2 regions of the Acidovorax sp. LjRoot66 genome follow, and region 2 is predicted to be linked to the other one. Evidence: predicted binding sites of a transcription regulator. Region 2 holds the regulator's gene; the other holds the start of a gene.
What was found. The regulator HrcA, encoded in region 2, represses chaperone genes, less so after heat shock. The targets are predictions, from matches to a motif close to TTAGCACTCNNNNNNNNNGAGTGCTAA.
Positions count from the first base shown of each region.

Region 1: the regulator HrcA is predicted to act here: its motif matches at 3,043-3,069, upstream of rpoH (RNA polymerase sigma factor RpoH).

Region 1 is NZ_CAXUQU020000001.1:6,028,542-6,035,160, reverse strand. Features, by position in the region: gene cyoE (heme o synthase) at 1-190, shown strand, start outside; gene ACSQ3Y_RS28200 (SCO family protein) at 202-810, shown strand; gene ACSQ3Y_RS28195 (Bug family tripartite tricarboxylate transporter substrate binding protein) at 877-1,941, opposite strand; gene rpoH (RNA polymerase sigma factor RpoH) at 2,071-3,012, opposite strand; gene ACSQ3Y_RS28185 (GlxA family transcriptional regulator) at 3,295-4,260, opposite strand; gene ACSQ3Y_RS28180 (cysteine hydrolase family protein) at 4,359-4,997, shown strand; gene ACSQ3Y_RS28175 (TIGR01777 family oxidoreductase) at 5,006-6,463, opposite strand; gene ACSQ3Y_RS28170 (DUF4166 domain-containing protein) at 6,469-6,619, opposite strand, start outside.
Region 2 is NZ_CAXUQU020000001.1:1,650,273-1,656,891, forward strand. Features, by position in the region: gene recN (DNA repair protein RecN) at 1-1,314, opposite strand, end outside; gene ACSQ3Y_RS07665 (NAD kinase) at 1,317-2,222, opposite strand; gene hrcA (heat-inducible transcriptional repressor HrcA) at 2,588-3,586, shown strand; tRNA gene ACSQ3Y_RS07675 (tRNA-Ile) at 3,639-3,715, shown strand; gene ACSQ3Y_RS07680 (hypothetical protein) at 4,308-5,369, shown strand; tRNA gene ACSQ3Y_RS07685 (tRNA-Arg) at 5,708-5,784, shown strand; gene ACSQ3Y_RS07690 (hypothetical protein) at 5,995-6,324, shown strand; gene ACSQ3Y_RS07695 (hypothetical protein) at 6,314-6,508, shown strand; gene greB (transcription elongation factor GreB) at 6,561-6,619, shown strand, end outside.

The sequences.
Region 1 (6,619 bases), 4.4 Mb from region 2:
CTTTATCTACGGCATGAGCTCGTGGATCTACCTGGTGGCGGCGGTGGTGCTCTCTGCGGGCTTCTGCGGCTATGGCTTTGCGCTGTGGCGCAACTACTCGGATGCGCTGGCGCGCAAGACCTTCCGCTTCTCCCTCATCCACCTGAGCGTGCTGTTCGCCGCGCTGCTGGTGGACCACTACGTGCTTTGAACGGCCACACCATGCACAAACGACATGCTCTCCGAATGATCGCCATGGGCGCAGCCGCGCTCGCCGGCAGTGCGCTGCTGGTTGCCTGCTCCGAAAAGAAGCTGGAGTTCCGTGGCGTGGACGTCACCGGCGCCGACTACGCCCGCGACCTGCCGCTGACCGACCACAACGGCCAGGCGCGCAGCCTCAAGGACTTTGCGGGCAAGGTGGTGGTGGTGTTCTTCGGTTTCACCCAGTGCCCCGACGTCTGTCCGACCTCCATGCAAGAGCTGGCCGAGGTCAAGAAAGCCCTGGGCAAGGACGGCGAGCGCCTGCAGGGCATTTTCGTCACCGTGGACCCGGACCGCGACACCCCCGAGGTGCTCAAGGCCTACATGGCCAACTTCGACCCCACCTTCCTCGCGCTGCGCGGCACGCCCGAACAACTGGCCGCCGTGGCCAAGGACTTCAAGATCTACTACAAGAAGGTCGAGGGCAAGACCCCCACCAGCTACAGCATGGACCATTCGGCCGGCAGCTACATCTACGACCCGGCCGGGCGCCTGCGCATCTACAGCCGCTATGGCAGCGGCGCCCAGGCCCTGACCGAGGATGTGCGCGCGCTGCTGAGCGCCGCCTGAACGCACCCACAAAAAAGCCCTCCGTCGCTGTTGCAGGCGTGGGGAGGGCCGTTGGGGCCGGTGGGCTTATTCCGCCTTGATCCCGCGCATGGCGATCACGCCGCCCAGCAGGTTGGTGTCCGCCTTGATGCGGTTGGCCAGGCCCTCGGGCGAGGTGCCCACCACCTGCCAGCCCTGCTGGAACAGCTTGCTGCGCACGTCGGGGCTGCGGGCGATGTCGCTGATGAGGGCGGCGACTTTGGCCTGGATGGGCTTGGGCATGGTGACCGGGGCGGCGAAGGCGTTCCAGATCTCGAGGTTGTAGTTGGTGATGCCGGCCTCTGCCAGGCTGGGCACGTCGGGCACCAGCGGGCTGCGGCCGGCGGAGGTGACGCCAATGGCGCGCAGCTTGCCCGCCTTGATCTGGGCCTGGGCCAGGGCCGGCGGCAGCAGCGCCATCTGCAGCTGGCCACCCAGCATGGCCGTGGCCACCTGGGGGTAGCCAGGGTAGGGCACGTGCACGGGGTTGATGTTGCTGCGCGACTTGAGCAGTTCGGTGCCGATGTGGCCCACGGTGCCCACGCCGGGGGTGCCATAGCTCCACTTGTCGCCGCCGTTGCGCGCGGCCACGAAGAACTCGCGCGCATCGGCCGTGGCCGATACGCCTGGCTGGCTCACGGGCGCGGTCAGCACCAGGGGCGAGGTGCCGATCAGGCTCAACGGTGCCAGGTCCTTGATGGGGTCGTAGGGCACGGCGGGGTTGAGCATCTTGGCGATGGTCATGTTGCCGTTGATCATCAGGCCGATGGTGTGGTCGTCGCGCGCCTTGGCCACGGCGTCGGCGCCGATGTTGCCACCCGCACCCACCTTGTTCTCGACGATCACCGGTTGGCCCAGCGCCTTGGACAGGGGCTCGGCGATGGTGCGCGCCGTGAGGTCGGGCGACGAGCCGGCCGGGAAGCCGACGATGATGCGCACCGGCTTGGTCGGCCAGGCCAGGGGGGCTGCCGCTGCTGCTGGCGCGGCGCCGACAGGTTTGGCTGCCGGGGCTTTTTGCGGGGTCTGTTGGGCAATGGCCCAGGGCGACGACAGGGCAGCGAGCGCGAGCGCAAGCGCGGCACGGCGGGGAACAACAGGGCGTGACAAGAGCATCTCCTTGGAATTTATCGTCCGGAGGCGGAAGGGCAAAAGAAAAGGGCCCCGACGGGGCCCTTTCTCGAAGGTACTTCAGCCGCGAAGCAGCGATGTTAACGCGGCCTCTGTGCCAAAGCGTGGCGCTGCTTATGCGTATTCGGCCAGCGTCTTCTTCATCTTCTTCATCGCGGCGACCTCGATCTGGCGGATGCGCTCGGCGCTCACGCCGTACACGGCTGCCAGTTCGTGCAGCGTCATGCCGCCCGAACCATCGTCGTTCACCTTGAGCCAGCGCTCTTCCACGATGCGGCGGCTGCGCTCGTCCAGGCTGGACAGGGCGGTGGCGATGCCATCGGTGGCCAGGGAATCGCGCTGGCGCGACTCGATCATGGCCGTGGGTTCGTGCGCGGCATCGGCCAGGTAGGCGATGGGGCCGAAGGCCTGCTCGCCGTCATCCGAAGGGGCCGGGTCGAGCAGCACGTCGCCGCCCGACATGCGGGTTTCCATCTCGATGACTTCCTCGCGCTTGACGTTCAGCTGCTGCGCCACCGAGTCGATTTCGCTCTCGGAGAGGGTGTCGCGGTGCGTCGCAGCGTCGGCGGCTGCCGCGTCGGCCTTGAAACCCTGCTTCATGGACCGCAGATTGAAGAACAGCTTGCGCTGGGCCTTGGTGGTCGCCACCTTGACCATGCGCCAGTTCTTGAGGATGTACTCGTGGATCTCGGCCTTGATCCAGTGCATGGCGTAGCTCACCAGCCGCACGCCCTGGTCGGGATCGAAGCGCTTGACGGCTTTCATCAGGCCCACGTTGCCTTCCTGGATCAGGTCGCCGTGCGGCAGGCCATAGCCCAGATACTGGCGCGAGATGGAAACCACCAGGCGCAGGTGCGACATCACCAGCCGGCCGGCGGCGTCCAGATCGTTGTTGTCCTTGAGCGCGCGTGCATACGACTGCTCTTCCTCGTGGGTGAGCAGCGGCAGGCGGTTGACGGCCGAAATATAGGCGTCCAGGTTGCCCAGTGGGGGCACCAGCGCCCACGGGTTTGCAGGCGCCAAAGTCGTCGTAGCGGTTCCAGATTGAATGTTCATTCCGGGAATCCTTTCCTCTAGGGCATGATATTAGCACTCTCTTGGAGTGAGTGCTAAGGCCGAAGTTCCCCCTGCTTTTTCTGGGTGCTTTGGCAGGGATTCCGATGCCCTGACCGTCTCTGGGCTGGGGTCAGGTACTGGCTGTCCCTTGATCGGGACCCTTGCACTTGCCGATGAGTCTAGGCGGGTCGATTCGTGTCACCTGTAGGAGCCGAGGCCTGACGATTGTGGTGAACCAGGCTGAAGGCGCTCGCTGCGAGCCGTCTCCGCGGCTCCCCACCCTCAGACCGTGCGGAACTGCCTGCGGTACCCCAGCGGCGACACCTGGAGGTTGGCCGCGAAATGCTGGCGCAGCGAGGCTGGGGTGCCGAAGCCCGCTTTGTCGGCCACCGCGTCGATGGATTCCTCAGTCGTCTCCAGCAGGCGCTGGGCCAGGGCCAGGCGCTGGTGCAGCAGCCACTGGCCCACGGTGGTGCCCATGGCCTCGCGGAAGTTGCGCGTGAAGCTCCGGCGGCTCATGAGGGCGCGCTGGGCCAGGGCATCCAGGTCTTGCGGCTGCTGCAGGTTCTGCAGCATCCAGTCGACCACGGGGCCCAGGCGGTCGCGCTCGGGCGCGGCGCGCACGGGGGTCTCGATGTACTGTGCCTGGCCACCCTGGCGGTGCGGGGCCACGACCATGCGGCGGGCAGCTCGGTTGGCCGCATCCGCACCGTGGCGCACACGCAGCAGGTGCAGGCAGCAGTCGATGCCGGCTGCGGTGCCTGCGGATGTGAGCACGTCGCCGTGGTCCACGTACAGCACCTCGGGCTGCAGCACCACCTGCCGGTAGCGCTCGGCAAATCGCCCGGCCAGTTGCCAGTGGGTGGTGGCCGTGCGCCCCTCCAGCAGGCCTGCCTCGGCCAGCACGAAGGCCCCCAGGCACAGGCCCACGATGGTGGCGCCGCGGCGGTGGGCTTTGCGCAGCGCGTCCAGCAGCTCCGGTGGTGCAGCGCGCGTGTCGTCGAACCACGAGGGTACGACGATGATCTGCGCCCGGCGCAGTATCTCGAGCCCATGCGCGACATGGATCGCAAAGCCCGCGTTGGTGCGCAGCGCGCCGGGCGTTGCGGCGCAGACCGAGAGCGCGAAGCGGTGGCTGCGGTCCTCGTCGCGGTCCTCGCCGAAGACCAGGCACGGCACCGAAAGGTGGAACGGGCTGATGCCGTCGAAGGCGACCACGGCGACAGTTTCGGGCTGGGGGGCGATCATGGCCCGATTCTATCGATGATTGGCGTTCGGGCCGGTATCGGCAAAGGGCGCCGCTGCCTAAGATCCACTCCATCGCAACCCCAATGGAAACACCGACCATGTCCACCGCACCCCGCCGCGCCCTGATCGTCATCGATGTCCAGAACGAATACTTCGAGGGTGGCCTGCTGCCCATCGAATACCCGCCCGTGGCGCAAAGCCTGCCCAACGTCCTGCGCGCCATGGATGCCGCGCATGCCGCCGGCATCAAGGTGGTGGTGGTGCAGCACCATGCGCCCAAGGGCGCACCGGTGTTCCAGGCCGATGCCCACAACGGCCAACTGCACCCCGAAGTGGCGCGCCGCCACCGCGACCACCTCATCACCAAGGCTACGCCCAGCGCGTTCACGGGCACCGACCTGGCGCAGTGGATCGCCGACAACGGCATCGACACGCTGAGCATCGCCGGCTACATGACGCACAACTGCGATGCGTCCACCGTCTTCGAGGCCATGCACCGCGGGCTGGCGGTGGAGTTCCTCTCCGATGCCACGGGTGCGCTGCCGTACGAGAACGCGGCCGGTTATGCCAGCGCCGAGGAGATCCACCGGGTCTTCAGCGTCGTCTTCCAGAGCAATTTCGCGGCGGTGGCCAGCACCGAGGGCTGGCTGGCGGCGGTGCGCGATGGGCATGCCCTGGCCAAGGACAATGTCGTGGTGTCGAACCAGCGCGGCCGTGCACGCGCAGCCCGCGCCTGAGTTCGCCTTCAACCAGCCAGGTCGCGCAGCGCCCCGGCCAGGGTCGGGTGCTGGAACCGGTAGCCGGCCTGCAGCGCGGCCCGGGGCACCAGGTTCTGCCCGTCCAGCAGCAGCGTGGACATTTCCCCCATCAGCCAGCGCAGGGGCGCCCCGGGCATGCGCAGGAAAACCCTGCGGCCGAAGGACTGCGCGAGGGCGCGGCTGAAGCCCTCCTGCGATGGGGTGTCCGGCGCCACGGCGTTGACGGCACCCTGCAGCGCCTGGTGTTCCAAGCCGAAGCGGATCAGCCCCAGCGCATCGTCGAGGTGGATCCACGGGGCCGGTTGCCGCCCGGAGCCGAGCACGGAGCCCATGCCAAACCGGGCCGCCAGAGCCAGCATGGGGTAGGCCCCATCGCCCCTGCCGAGCACCACGCCCAGGCGCAGCCGGACCACGCGCACGCCCAGCGCCTCCGCGCGCCGGGCCTCGTGCTCGATGGCCACGCACAGGTCGGACTGGAACTGGCCAGGCTGGGGCGGGCCATCCTCGGCGAGTGCCTCGGCAGACACAAGATTGGCCGCACCGTAGTAACCCACCGCCGATGCGCTGACCAGCACCTCGGGCACCTGCTGCAGCCGCCGCATCAGCTGCACGAGGGCCTGCGCCACCTTCACCCGGCTGTCCAGCAGCTCACGCCGCCGTGCCGCCGTCCAGGGCCGGCCCACCACCCGCGCGCCGGCAAGGTGGACCACGGCATGGATGCGGGTCTCGCTGGGGATCTGGTCCAGGTGCTCCACCACCCACACGCCTTGGCCGAGCAGGGCTTGCGCCTGCCGCGCGTCGCGCGACAAGGCGATGACGCGCCGGCCATCGGCCTGCAACTGCCGCACCAGGGCACTGCCCACAAAGCCGGTGGCGCCGGTGACCAGCACCGTAGGCCCCCGGGGCGATGTGTCCGCCATGGGGGCGGGCGACGGCTCCTGCCGCGCGGCTGACTGCCCCAGCCGACGCACGGCGCGTACATTGCGCACGCTCCAGGCGAGAACGCCCAGGCCATACAGCGTGAAAAGCCAGGAGACCCAGCCATGCGGGCGAAAGTGCAATGCGGTGTTCATGGAGGCCCAATCATGCAGCACCGGCACCATGAGTGCCACGAAGCCCCCATAGCTGATGGTCAGCACCGTGTGCAGCAGGCGTTCGAGCGGCGGCAGCCGGCGCGTTCGGTCTTCTTCCAGAAAGTCGGCCAGGGTGACCAGCACTTCCGCAGCCAGGATGAGGGCCAGCAGCCCCGCCATGGCGCCGCGCCATTCGAACCAGGCCAGGCCCAGGAAGACCAGGCCGTACAGCGCCTCGCGCGCCGCGTGCAGCGCCAGTTCGCGGCGGGCTGACACGCGCTGGGGCAGGCGGGCCTGCCATTCGTGGTGCCAGAGGTTGTCGAAGGCGCCCAGCACCGACTGGAAGGACAGGAGGATGAAAACGGCCTGCATGGTGGTCATTCGACTTGGAGGGGATCGGCAAAGATGCCCGACTGGTGGAAGGTCTCGCCCCACAGCGGGTGTTGCATGGAGAGGGTGAAGCGGAAGTCGCCCCCGCCCAGGTCGGTGTGGGTCACGCGGCACTGCCCGGGTGACAGCCATTGCGGC
Region 2 (6,619 bases):
CAGCGAGATGCGCGACAGTTCACCGCCCGAGGCCACCTTGCCGATGGGCCTGGGGCTTGCGCCCGGGTGGCCCGCCACGAGGAAGGCCACATCGTCCGTGCCATGGGCGGCAGGCTCGGCCAGCTTGCCCAGGGCCACCTCGAACTGGCCGCCGGCCATGCCCAGGCCCTGCATGGCCTGGGTGATGGCGGCCGACAGCCGCGGCGCGCCTTTGGCCCGCGCCAGCGACAAGGCGCGCGCCGCGGCCTGGTAGGCCCGGGCACTGGCGGCCTCGGCCTTTTCCAGCGCCACCAGGTCGGCGGCGGCGTCGAGTTGTTGCAGCTCGGCCTTCCAGCCGTGCAGCAATGCGGGCAGCTCCACTGGGCTGCGCTTGTAGCGCCGCGAGAGCGTCATCCACAGCGACAGGCGCGCATCCACGGCGGCCAGGCGCTCGGGGTCCAGGTCGTTGTGGCGCAGGTAGGCGTGCAGCGAATGCACCACATCGCCGGCCTGCGCCACGGCGGAGTTGAGGATATCGGCGGCGCTGGCGAATTCGGCTTCGAGGTGCTCGTGGTCCTGCAGCAGGTCCTGGGCGCGCGAGAGTCCGTCCAGCGCGCCGCCGCCCTCCGCATCGCCACCCGACAGGGCAGCGATGGCGGCGTTGGCCGCTTCCATCAATGCCGAGGCGTTGGACAGGCGCTTGTGCTGCGCGTCGAGTTCGGGCCATTCGTCATCGCCCGGGGCCAGCTTGTCGACCTCGGCGATCTGCCACTGCAGGCGCTCGCGCTCCTGCTGCAGGGTGGCCTGGGCGGCGCGGGCCTGGGCCAGTGCCTTCTGGTCGGCCCGCCACTGGTTCCAGCGCGCAAGCGTCGCCCGGTCGCTGGTGCCCGAGTAGGCGTCGAGCAGGCCGCGCACCGATTCGGGCCGCGTCAGGCTCTGCCAGGCATGTTGGCCGTGGATGTCGAGCAGCAGCTCGCCGAGCGCGCGCAGTTGCGTAGCGGTGGCGGGCGTGCCGTTGATCCAGCCGCGGCTCTTGCCCTGCGTGTCCACGGTGCGGCGCAGCAGCAGCAGTTCCTCGCCCTCCAGCCCGGCTTCTTCGAGCCAGGGCCTGGCGGCGGGCGGGGTGTCGAATTCGGCACACACGTCGGTGCGGGGGCAGCCTTCGCGCACCAGCGCGGCATCGGCCCGGGCGCCGAGCACCAGTTGCACGGCGTCGATGAGGATGGACTTGCCGGCCCCTGTCTCGCCGGTGAGCACGGTGAAACCACTCTGCAGGTCCAGCTCCAGCGCCTGGACGATGACGAAATCACGCAGCGTGATGCGCCTCAGGGCCATGGTCAGGAGCCCCCTTCGTTCCAGCGCAGCTTCTTGCGCAGGGTGGCAAAGTAGTTCCAGCCCAGCGGGTGCAGAAAGCGCACGCAGTGCTCGGAGCGCTGCACCAGGATGCGGTCGCCGTGCAGCAGCGAGGCCAGTGACTGCATGTCGAAATTGGCGCTCACGTCGCGGCCGCTGACCACCTCGACGGCGATCTCGGTGGCATCCGACAGCACGATGGGCCGGTTGGACAAGGTGTGCGGTGCGATGGGTACCAGCACCCAGCCGGGGATGGACGGGTGCAGCATGGGGCCACCGGCCGACAGTGCGTAGGCCGTGGAGCCCGTGGGCGAGGCGATGATCAGGCCATCGGCCCGCTGGTTGGCTACGAAGCGGCCGCCCACTTCCACGCGCAGCTCCACCATGCCCGAGGTGGCGCCGCGGTTCACCACCACGTCGTTCATGGCCAGCGCCTCGAAGACCACCTGGCCGTCGCGCACCACGCGGGCGTGCATCAGCGGGCGCAGGTCTTCTTCGTACTCGCCCTGCAGCATCGGGGGCAGGGTGGCCTGGTAGGTGTCGAATGGGATATCGGTGATGAAGCCCAGGCGCCCCTGGTTGATGCCGATCAGCGGCGTCCTGTGGCGCGCCAACTGCCTGCCGATGCCCAGCATGGTGCCGTCGCCGCCGACCACCAGGCCCAGATCGCAGCGGGCACCGATGGTGTCCACGTCCATGGCGGGGTAGCCGGACAGGCCGGTGTTGGCAGCGGTCTCGGCCTCCAGCGCCACCTCGCAGCCCTGCCCCGTGAGGAACTGCGCAATGTCCTGCAGGGCCTGGCGCGAACTGTCGGTCATGGAGGAGGCGCCTGTGCCCGATGCCTGCTGGTACTTGCCGATGAGCGCTACATGGCGGAAATTGGAGGTCATCGTCAAATTACATCATTGTTGTAAGAACACGGGGCCTGGGCGGGGCCTTGCGTGCTCCACCATTGGCCGGGAAGGCACCATACGAACGGCCCAGGCCGGACAGGGTGTTTAATGCGAGGAGCCTGTTGGACTTGGAAATCGTCGGCTGCAAATCGGCCGCAGCGGTCCATTTTCCACCGTCTTTTTGCCCCATAGCTTGGCTATGGGGCTGCAAATCCAGCAAAAACTGCCCTCGCTGAGGCCGATTTTCGCTTTCGACGCTCCAAGTCCGACGGGCTCCTAGTGCATCCCATGCGGACTGCTCCGTACAACGATAGACGAAACCCGACAGGGAATCACCCACTTCCCTCATTAAAATCGACCGCATGCTCGATGACCGCGCCAAGTTGTTGCTCAAAGCGCTCGTGGAGCGCTACATAGCCGATGGGCAGCCCGTCGGCTCGCGCACGCTCTCGCGCGCCTCCGGCATGGACCTGTCGCCGGCGACCATCCGCAACGTGATGGCCGACCTCGAAGAGCTGGGCCTGATCGCCAGCCCGCACACCTCAGCGGGGCGCATTCCCACGGCCAAGGGCTACCGCCTGTTCGTGGACACCATGTTGACCGTGCAGCGTGACCCTTTGATTTCACCCCCGCTGGCGCCTGAGCAGCCGCAGAAGGTGATCGCCAACGCCGCCAACCTGCTGTCCAACCTGTCGCAGTTCGTGGGTGTAGTGATGGCGCCACGGCGCACCTCGGTGTTCCGGCACATCGAATTCCTAAGGCTGTCGGAGCGGCGCTTCCTGGTGATCATCGTCTCGCCCGAGGGCGATGTGCAGAACCGCGTGATCTTCACCGACATCGACCACTCCCAGTCGCAGTTGATCGAGGCCGCCAATTTCCTCAACGCCAACTACGCCGGCCTGGCCATGGAGCAGGTGCGCGAGCGCCTCAAATCCGAGGTCGACGCGCTGCGCGGCGAGATCGGCACGCTGATGCAGGCCGCCGTCAACGTGGGCTCCGAAGGCGAGTCGCAGGACGAGGTGGTCATCTCCGGGGAGCGCAACCTGCTGTCGGTCAGCGATTTTTCCAGCGACATGGGCAACCTGCGCCGCGCCTTCGACCTCTTCGAGCAGAAGACGCAGATCCTGCGCCTGATGGATTTTTCCAGCCAGGCCGAGGGCGTGCGCATCTACATCGGTGGCGAAAGCCAGGTCGTGCCCTTCGAGGAACTCTCCATCGTGAGCTCTCCCTACGAGGTGGATGGCAAGGTGGTCGGCACGCTCGGCGTGATCGGCCCCACGCGCATGCCCTACGACCGCATGATCCAGATCGTGGACATCACCTCCAAGCTGGTGTCCAACGCCCTCAGCCACCGCCGCTGAGCGCCTGGATACCCCCTACAATACCGCGTGCCCCATCTTCGGTCAGGTACACGGGGCGTTAGCTCAGTTGGTTAGAGCAGAGGACTCATAATCCTTTGGTCGCGGGTTCAAGTCCCTCACGCCCTACCATATCCCGCTTAGGTTTTCTGCTATTGTTTTCGGAGCGTTTTGTTCCGCAAAACAGGGGCTGTTCCGCAAAACCTGTTTCGACGGCTTCACGTGCCGCCTTGCCTTGTGACGGATGCCGTCGGCCGCCATGGCCGCTGTGGTAAGCCCCAACATGGCCTGTGCGGGCTTCGCTCCGGTGTCGCCATCGGCCCCGGCGGCCACCTTGGCGTGGGAAACCCTCATCTGATGTCGGCCTTGCCCTTTTCCATGGCCTGCGCTGGCAAACTATGTCTTGTAGGACTTTGCGCCGATCGGGTGTCCGCATGTAACTTGTGCTCCACGTCACTGCGACGACACCAAGTCATCGATACATTCAAGGACACGCGATGTCACGCTTCTTGCAAGCCCTGGACTGGCCAGGGCGCTGGGGCGTCGCTGCCTGTGCCAGCACGAGGGTTGGGTCGTCCTGGTCTGCGAGGGGGTGGGTGTGCCGAATGGAGCCTGCCGACACTGCTCAGCCATTTTTATTTTTGGAGTCCATTCGATGCGGTATCTAATTGTTTTGTTTTTAGCTGCAGTGACCACGTTTGCCCAGGCTGCAAACTTCGTTTCGATGCACCAGTCTGCACACAGAATTGCCCTGTCTCTGTCGTCCGGCAGCAGCGGCTATACCTTCGACACCAAGGTCGGCTTCAAGGAGCAATACGCTCCTACCGGCGTGACGGGCTGCGCCATCGGTTTTGGCACGGGCGGCTGCGCTTTCCCTGGCGGTGGCTCCCTCTCCCTGCCTGAATTCACTGGCTTCCAGATGCAGAACCAGGAATTCAAGATCTTCATTCCTGCAGGCACCCGTTCGTTTCTATTCTCGGGCTATGCGGCCCAAGGCACCCAGTCGGCCTTCGTGCTGCGCTACGGCAAGGAGCCGACCCGAGTCGCCGCCCTGAGCGGTAGTGAGTACCAGGCGGCACAGACCGGCGAGCGCATCGACTCCTCGTTCACACGCCTGGTCAATGAAGACGTCGACCATTTCGTCGTGCACGACGGTGGCGGCACCCTGCGCTTCGTGGGCGGCCAGCTCGATGCCAACCGCAGCAGCACCGACCAGGGCAAATGGCTCTACGTGCGCCAGCTGAGCGGCTCCGCGCTCTACGACTACCAGGGTGCCCTGGACGTCGACATGCCCAAGTACGCGGCCGGCTACGCCAAGATCTCCTGGACCACCAGCGCCTTTCCAGACCCCGTTGACGCCGCAAGCCCTGGCGGTGGTGGTGGCACCACCAATCCACCGGTTACCGGCACGACGGTCACCACCTCGGTGCTCTCCACCACCGGCCAGCCCCTCAGGCTGGACATCACGATGACCCAGTCGGCCACTGAGGTCGCTGCCAATCCGCAGATCAGCACCTGGGTTGCTGCACGCATTCCCGCCAACGGCCTTTTCTACACGACGGATGTCTGGTTCTTCCGCAAGGTCGATGGCTGGGCCCAACTGGTGTTGCCGTTCCCTGAGACGGTGGCTTACTCGAGTCTGGGCACCAACGCCACGAGCTTGAAATTCACGCCCTCGCTGGACCTGACGGACACGGACCTGCGCGCCTTCAATGTCGAGGTGTATTTCGGCTACAAGACCAGCACCGGCGCTTTTGTGAGCAAAGGCAAGATCTGGCCCCAGTAAATCGGTCGGCGCAGGCGCGCCGCTCACCTGGTTATGCAAAGGCCCTTCGGGGCCTTTTTGCATGGGACTGCCGAGCAGGGGAGCAGGGCGGCAACGCTCAGTGCAGGCCTGCTGCGTCGCACCGGTGCAAGCGCGGCACTGCAGCAGGGCGCGGCGCAGACCCATGCGGGGCAGCAAGCCAATAAATTTGGCGTTTTTGCCTGAAGGCACCTCCGGGGTGCACTACAATACAGGCAGCAGACGAGTTCTGTGAAAGCCTTCGGATCTTTCTGGTGGCGAACACAGAAAGCAGTGATTTTTTGAAATGTTGAAAAATCCATGCTATAATTTGAAGCTTAGCGGCTGTAGCTCAGTTGGATAGAGTACTTGGCTACGAACCAAGGGGTCGTGGGTTCAATTCCTGCCAGCCGCACCAACAGGTAAGCCCTGATATCGCAAGGTATCAGGGCTTTTTCCTTGGTGGGTCCTGCTCTCATGCCGCATCTGGCCAGATGCCGCCGGCGGGCCTTGGAGGGGCCTCGCTCTTTTCGCACGCACCTCACGCCGTCTTCCTACACGTCACCCGCTCCGGCCGGCGCACCCTGTGGGGCAGAGTTCACTGCAAAGAACTCCGCCTCCCACAGCCATGCCCGCCCACGCCGTCACCTGCCAGTTCCAGCGCGATCCTGGATCCGAGCGCCTCGCCTCCACACCGGTGGAGGCGGATGCGGAAGCTGTACTCTTCAGTTGGACAGACCAGGAGGGCCGGGGCTACGAAGTGTTGCTGCGCGGCGGTGACCGGCTGGTGGCCACGCTCCGGTTCGATGCGCAGGAGTGCGATGTCGCCACCGAGGAACTGCACCTGCAATGCCGGGCGCTGGGACTGGTGTGGGAGACAGTGACTTCCGCGTCGGGTGAAGGTGTGTCGGTAGCCGAAGAGATGTCCCCCCGGGGAGCTGACCACCATGGCCACTGATCCCAAGGACCATCCGCAGCACCGCGCGCCCGAGCACCTGCCCAGGCCATTCGTCAGTGCACCGCATCCTTCCCCGCCCCGGCAGCAACCCGGCACGGTGCCATCGCCAGACGGGGCCGGGGCTTTTGCGGGCGAAGTGGAGAACGAAGCCGACGACCCCGTGGGCAAGCCCCCCAGGACCTGAGGGACGCCAAGGCGCGCGGCGGTCCACGCCGCGGCGCAGGTAACATGCCACCATGAGCAAGGCTTTCACCAAGGAATCCGACACGCAGGCCGATGACGACGAAGGGCCTGC